2 linked regions of the Synechococcus elongatus PCC 6301 genome follow. The protein of the gene in region 2 binds, or shares a complex with, the protein of the main gene of each other region. Links are inferred from orthologs where the notes say so. Each region holds a gene or a part of one and is shown on either strand. Other genes may lie near its edges.

Evidence for each region.
Region 1: the proteins of cdaA (region 2) and glmM are in contact, whole or in part, in a crystal structure (PDB 7OJS), measured with the Bacillus subtilis proteins. The link is inferred for Synechococcus elongatus PCC 6301 from one-to-one orthologs.

What each region holds. Positions count from the first base shown.
Region 1 is NC_006576.1:2,103,081-2,106,382, forward strand. Bases 193-3,177 are described here. They hold glmM (phosphoglucosamine mutase), read right to left. Parts: upstream 2,402-3,177; coding sequence 983-2,401; downstream 193-982. Other genes in these bases: SYC_RS10435 (N-acetylmuramoyl-L-alanine amidase family protein), read left to right, coding at 193-291; SYC_RS10440 (hypothetical protein), read left to right, coding at 429-980; SYC_RS10450 (hypothetical protein), read right to left, coding at 2,456-2,635; SYC_RS10455 (transglycosylase SLT domain-containing protein), read left to right, coding at 2,695-3,177. In the rest of the region: more of SYC_RS10435, read left to right, coding at 1-192; more of SYC_RS10455, read left to right, coding at 3,178-3,302. UniProt on the Bacillus subtilis protein: Catalyzes the conversion of glucosamine-6-phosphate to glucosamine-1-phosphate. Glucosamine-1-phosphate is used for cell wall biosynthesis.
Region 2 is NC_006576.1:1,357,918-1,361,048, forward strand. The notes cover bases 307-3,120. They hold cdaA (diadenylate cyclase CdaA), read right to left. Parts: upstream 2,267-3,120; coding sequence 1,346-2,266; downstream 307-1,345. Other genes in these bases: SYC_RS06600 (J domain-containing protein), read left to right, coding at 307-328; SYC_RS06605 (DUF3143 domain-containing protein), read left to right, coding at 307-581; uppS (polyprenyl diphosphate synthase), read right to left, coding at 594-1,349; lysA (diaminopimelate decarboxylase), read right to left, coding at 2,346-3,120. Also shown: more of SYC_RS06600, read left to right, coding at 1-306; more of SYC_RS06605, read left to right, coding at 306-306; more of lysA, read right to left, coding at 3,121-3,131. UniProt on the Bacillus subtilis protein: One of 3 paralogous diadenylate cyclases (DAC) in this bacteria, catalyzing the condensation of 2 ATP molecules into cyclic di-AMP (c-di-AMP). Upon expression in E.coli leads to c-di-AMP synthesis.

The sequences.
Region 1 (3,302 bases), 750 kb from region 2 along the record:
ATGAGTCGGCCAGACGTCAACGGCATCGAGACCTACTTCTTCTCGGCAGCCAGTCGACCACTCGCCCAGGCCATCCAAGACCGGATGATGCAGTTCTTCCCCGACATGCGCAATCGTGGTGTCAAGCAAGCGCGTTTCTACGTCATTCGCCAGACAACGATGCCCTCAAGTTTAGTGGAAGTGGGATTTGTGACGGGGGCTGAGGATGCGCCTCGCCTCGCGGATCCCACGTTTCGCGCCCAGATGTCCCAAGCCATCGCGGCCGGCATTCTCGACTTCCTCAATCGCTGAAGCTAGGTCTGGTGCTGAACTGGGCGATCGCTCGACACCAGGCTCATGAAGCAGAGCGGAGAATGGAGTAGTTCTTCTGCCTGCGATCGCGATCGCCGTCGGTAGGCTGGGAGCTGGTTGTCGTCCCTTTGCTAACCATGACCTCGCCGCAACTCTTGGCTTCCCTCGTGCCTTGGGATTTGATGTTTTCGACCCAGGGAATCATGATCGGGCTGTTGGCGGCCTATGCCGGGGCACTCTGGCTCTTCCTGAGCAGTACGCCCAAGGTTCACACTGTTCTGGTCTCGGACCTAGCCCAAGCGCAGATTTTCTATGAGCGGGTGCTGGGGCTGGTGGCAGCGGATGTGCCGCTGAATTACTACTACAACACCGAACAAGGCCTGGCTGGTTTGGGGTACGACGGATCTCTCGGCATCGCCGCCCCGTCCCGTTTGGGTCGCGATCGCCCGCAGGATGGGCTATGGTATCGCCTCAAGCGTAAAACCCAGCTGCATGTGGTCGCTGGGGCGAATCCTGGCGATCACCAACGCCTGCGGCAGGTGTCCTTCGATCGCGATGGTCTGCAGCAGATCCTCAGCCGCATTCAAGCTCAAGGGTTGCCCTTCAAGCTCAAACGACAACTACCCCTCCTCTTTCTGGTCAAGGACTGGGAAGGGCAGGTGATCGAGTTCGAAGAGCTAGAGGTCTAGCGCTAGAGCAGGTGTGATTCCGCCACTTGCACGAGATGGGTGGTCCAATGTTCAACCTGCTGGGCTTCCTCGGCTTCCACCATGATCCGCAGCAACGGTTCCGTGCCGGAGGCGCGTACCAAAACGCGGCCGCGATCGCCCATATCGGTCTCTGCCGCTGCGATCGCTTGGGTCAGAGCCGCGCAGTTCTGCCAGTTGCAACGGCGATCGCGATCTTCCACGCGCACATTGCGCAGCAGTTGCGGATAGGGTCGGAAACTCTGGTCAACCAAGTCAGCAAGAGAAACTCCACTAGCTTGCACTAAGGCTGCAACATGGGCAGCTGTCAAAGTGCCATCCCCCGTCAATGCGTAGTGACGGCAAAGGATATGCCCGGACTGTTCGCCGCCTAGCATCGCCCCGCGAGCCTGCATTTCCGCTTGCACATACTGATCACCGACAGCGGTGCGGACAAATTCGCCACCCACGGCTTGCCAAGCTCGCTCAAAGCCCAGATTAGCCATCACTGTCGTCACAATTGCCTGACCCGGAAGCTGCTGTTGCTGCTCCAGTTCCCGTCCCCAGAGGAAGAGGATGTGGTCGCCATCGACGCTACGGCCCCGTCCATCGACGGCCAAAACGCGATCGGCGTCGCCATCAAAGGCAAAACCCATGTCTGCGCCCTGCTCAAGGACAGCGGCTTGTAGCCGTGCCAGATGAGTCGAGCCGCAGTTGACGTTGATCTGATTACCATCTGGCAGGTCATGCAGGGCGATCACCTCAGCGCCGAGTTCCCGGAACAGTCGAGGAGCGAGTAGGGCGGCAGCCCCCCAAGCGAGGTCAAGGACAATCTTGAGCCCTTGCAGGTTGGCTCGCTGTCCCAAGGATTGAGCGATCGCCGCTTGGTAGTGATCCGCGAGTTGGGGCTGGTAGTAATGTTGCCCCCAAGTCGTCGCTGGCAGGCTGGTTTGCTGACCGCGCAGGCCCGCTTCGATCGCGGCTTGGAGCTGGCGATCGAGTTTGCTGCCATCGGCCCCGAACACCTTGATGCCGTTATCGCCGGGTGGATTGTGGCTGGCGGAAATCATCACCCCGCCGATCGCTTCACTGTGGTGGGTCAGGTAGGCGACACCGGGCGTGGGACACAGGCCGAGGTGCAGCACTTCCACACCCGCGGCGGCCAGCCCTGAAGAGAGCGCCATCGCCAGCATGTTGCTGGAATTACGCGAATCTTGGCCGACGACGACTGGCCCACGATCGCCCCCAGCTTGCCGCAGCACCTGTCCAGTCCAGAAGCCGACCTGCTGAGCCAGTGGCGCTGTCAAATGCTCACCGACGCGACCGCGAATGCCATCGGTTCCAAACAGCGGAACCTGCTCAGCGATCGCTGCGATCCAAGGAGTAACTTCAATCGCTGTCTCCCAACGTGTCGCTGAGACCATTCCACACACCTTTGCAGTTGGACAAAACAAGAGGATCGGAATCCTGAGGCCGGGTTAACGCCAGCGTCGGGGGGCGTAGAGTGCTTGCAATCCAAGAACTGCAGAGCTTAACAAGAGTAGCCAGAGGATAGCGCCTGGCAGGAAGCCTAGCCAGCCCAGACCTCGCACAATCCAGACAAGAGCTGTGACAGCCAGACTAATCCCAAACCAACGATAGCGACGACGGCTGACCATAGAGATGGGTGAAGAGAACCCGCAGAAGATTCTAGCGGTTGCAGTGTTACCCTAGGCCGATGTCTGCTCCTTCTTCCCCTTCGACATCCCAGACTCGGCCCCCAGCCCGATCGCTCTGGCGCCGGCGGCGTACCTGGTTTTTGGTCGGTGGAGGTGGCCTTGGAGCGGCAGCAGTCGTTGTCTTGTTGGGGATTTGGTGGCGATCGCCCACCCCGGAAGCTGCGATCGCGCTGCGTCAGTCGGATTTTGCAGAGCTACGCTGGCAATCGCGCTTTGCCATGGATGCCGCCACTCGTCAGCGGGCTCGTTTTCTCTACGCCCTGGCGATCGCCCCAGATCAGCCCCAAGCGGCCCTGCAAGCCCTGCAAGGACTAGAACGCTCCTATCCGCTGCTGGGTCCCTACATCCTCAAACTCCGTGCCCAAGTTCAGACGCAACTGGGCCAAGACCCCCGCGAAACCTGGCGGCAACTGCTCAATACCTATCCCGAGAGTCCTGTGCAGGCAGAGGCTGTCCTGGCCTTGGGACAGTGGGATCTCGCCCCAGCAACGATCCAGCGCTGGCCTCGCTATCCAGCCAGCAATGAGTTGGCGCGTCAGTTGGCGAAACGGCAGCCCGCAGAAGCAAAACGGTGGTTGCTGCAGATTGCCCAATTCGGTCGCTATCG
Region 2 (3,131 bases):
GACGACATCCCGTGCTGCTGCCCTGCCCAACCCCAGTCCTCGCCAGCCACGGGTGGCCACAGTCACTAGTGATCGTGAGCGCACCCTCTCAGCAGGAGAAATTTTCGCTCTGTTTTTGCTGTCGCTGACCGTTGTCGGCTGTCTCGTGCTCACCATTGGCTTAGGACTCCTGCGGGGTGAGCAGCTACTGCAAACGCCCAGTTGGTTCCAAGTCACCACTCCCGCAGCCGATGTTCAGGCGATCGCCCTGCCCGACTCCGAGCCTGCCGCGATCGAAACGCCCGCTCTTCTCGCCCCCACTAGCAATGACAACCCTGCCGCTTCCTGAAACACCGCTCTACAATCACAGCCTGCCTGCGATCGAAACTTGGTTGCGGGATTTGGGCAGCATTCAGGATTTGGAAGCTCTCAACTGCTGGAGTCTTCGGCACACTGACTGGTCTGCCGAGATTGAGCTGGGGACGGATCAAATCGTGGTGTGTTACCGATCGGCGGGCGAAGCAGGGCAGGATCTCACTCGCGCCTACAAATATTCCCTCAGCCGCGCTGATCTCGAAGCTGTGATCCTCGGTGGCCCCTAGTCAGGTCTGGCACTAGGTCAAGCGACCAAAGCGGCGTTGGCGACTTTGGAAATCGCGCAGGGCTAGGTAAAACTCGTAGCGATCGAAATCAGGCCAGAGTGTATCGGTCACGTAGATTTCGGCATAGGCCAGTTGCCAGAGCAAGAAATTGCTCAGCCGTTTTTCGCCACTGGTTCGAATCAGGAGATCGGGATCGGTGACGCCGGCAGTGTAGAGATGACTGGAGAGGAGCGACTCGTCAATGGCATCGATCGCCAACTGGCCTTGCTGCACTTGGGCCGCAATCTCACGACAGGCTTTGAGGAGTTCTTGACGGCCGCCGTAGTTTGTCGCGACCGTGAAGCGAATTCCGTCATTTTGGGCTGTCGCTGAGGTCGCGCGATCGATTTCTCGTTGCAGCGATGTCGGTAGATTCTCGAGGTCACCGACAAACCGAATGCGAACGTTTTCAGCCATTAACTCTTGAAGTTCGCGGCGCAAGACCCGCTCAAACAGAGTCATGAGAAAGTCAACCTCTTCGTGAGGTCTACCCCAGTTTTCTGTTGAGAATGCGTAGGCAGTCAGGGCGCCAATACCCCAGTCATCGCAACAGCGCAACAGCTGCTTGAGGGAGTCAACCCCGCGCCGGTGACCCATAATTCGTGGCAAGCCACGCTGCTTGGCCCAACGACCATTGCCGTCCATAATCACCGCGACGTGGCTAGGCAGGCGATCGGGGAGTAGGTCGGGCGGGCGCTGACGTAAATCGCAATTAGAGACAGAGGTCATGGACGACCTCGGCGGGAACCCAAGAGATTGAGGTGTCGTAGAACCGAACGACTAGAGCTGTAAAGGTAGCGAGAGAGCGATCGCAAATCAGGAGCAATGACCTCCCGCTGGGCAGCAAGCGACATGCGCTCTTCCAACAATGCCTTGAGTTTACTACTAGTCAGCGGGCGATTCAGGATTCCTTGTTCTGCCAGCGAAATTGAACCCGTTTCTTCAGAAACCACGATGCAAATACATTGATTCAGCCGCTCGGTAATTCCTAAAGCTGCACGGTGTCGCGTGCCCAGTCGTCGTGAAATAACCTGTTCTGACAAGGGCAGAATCACTCCTGCTGCAACCACCCGATTCTCGGAAATCAAGACTGCACCGTCATGGAGCTGTGTGCTGGTTTGAAAAATGGACTGGAGCAGCTCACTTGACACTTCGGCGTTGAGGCGCACCCCCAGAGAATTCACATCGCGATCATCGATGCTGGAGCCAGTCTCAATGACGATCAGGGCGCCAGTACGATTCTGGGAGAGTTCTTTGACAGCTTCAATAATCTCCTCAGCTACACCGCCAGCCCGAGGTTGCGATCGCGCATTCGGGCGGAATAACGCCGCAACTTCCCCCCGTCCTAACTGCTCCAAAAAGCGCCGGAATTCTGACTGCAGCAAGACTGCCATGGCTACAGCCGAGCCAATGACTAAGTTGTTGAGAACAAAGTTGAGCAGGGTGAGGTTGAGTCGACTGCTGATAGCCGCTGCCAACATTAGTACGATGAAGCCCCGCACCATCCAAAGGGTACGCCGCTCTCCGATCAACACCAAGATGACGTAGAAGAGGATGAGGACGAGGCTGATATCCAAGGCATTGCGCAGCAGCAGGCCGGAGCCGCTGCTAAGCCATGTTCCTGTCTGCGTCAGCCAGTCTCCCATGCCCTTGCACCGTGAATCTGCCCACCTGGGAGCTTGGCCCAGGGGTGATCGAAGTCAGCTGCGGCGCCAAATCTGTCGCCTAGGCTTGCAGCCCTACTGGTAACCGATCCTGTCGCAACAAGTCTTGCAGAGACTCCCGCGCCAGAATGATTTGGGCTTCGCCATTGTTCACCAAAACTGCAGCGGGTCGCGCAATGCGGTTGTAATTCGAAGCCATGCTGTAGTTGTAAGCCCCCGTCGCCAGCACGACGAGAATATCGCCGGGTTGACTGGGAGCCAACTCTGCGTCCTTGAGCAGGACATCACCAGACTCACAATGCTTGCCAGCCACCGTCACGGTTTCGCGATCGCTCACGTTGAGGCGGTTGGCGATCACCGCTCGGTAAGTCGACTGGTAGGTGATTGGTCGAGGGTTGTCGGACATGCCGCCATCGACAGCCAGGTAAGTGCGGATTCCTGGTACTTCTTTGCGGCTGCCAATTTGGTAGGCCGTAACGCAGGCGGTACCAATTAGCGATCGCCCTGGCTCACAGATCAACTTGGGCAACGGCAGGTCTGCGGCTTGGCAAGCTGCGACCAGACTTTCGCTCACCTGCCGCACCCATTCATCAATGCTTGGGGGATCATCCGACTCGGTGTAGCGAATTCCCAGACCCCCGCCCACGTTTAACTCAGCGATCGGCAAGCCCAAAGCCAGCGCTTTGGCATAGGCCCCGACCAACACACCCGCCAAATCGGCATGGGGCTGGAGTTCAAAAATTTGCGAGCCGATGTGGGCATGCAGGCCAATGCAGCGGAGATAGGGCTGATCGACCAAGGCGGCTAGCAGCGCATCCAGCTGATCGGGATCGAAGCCAAACTTACT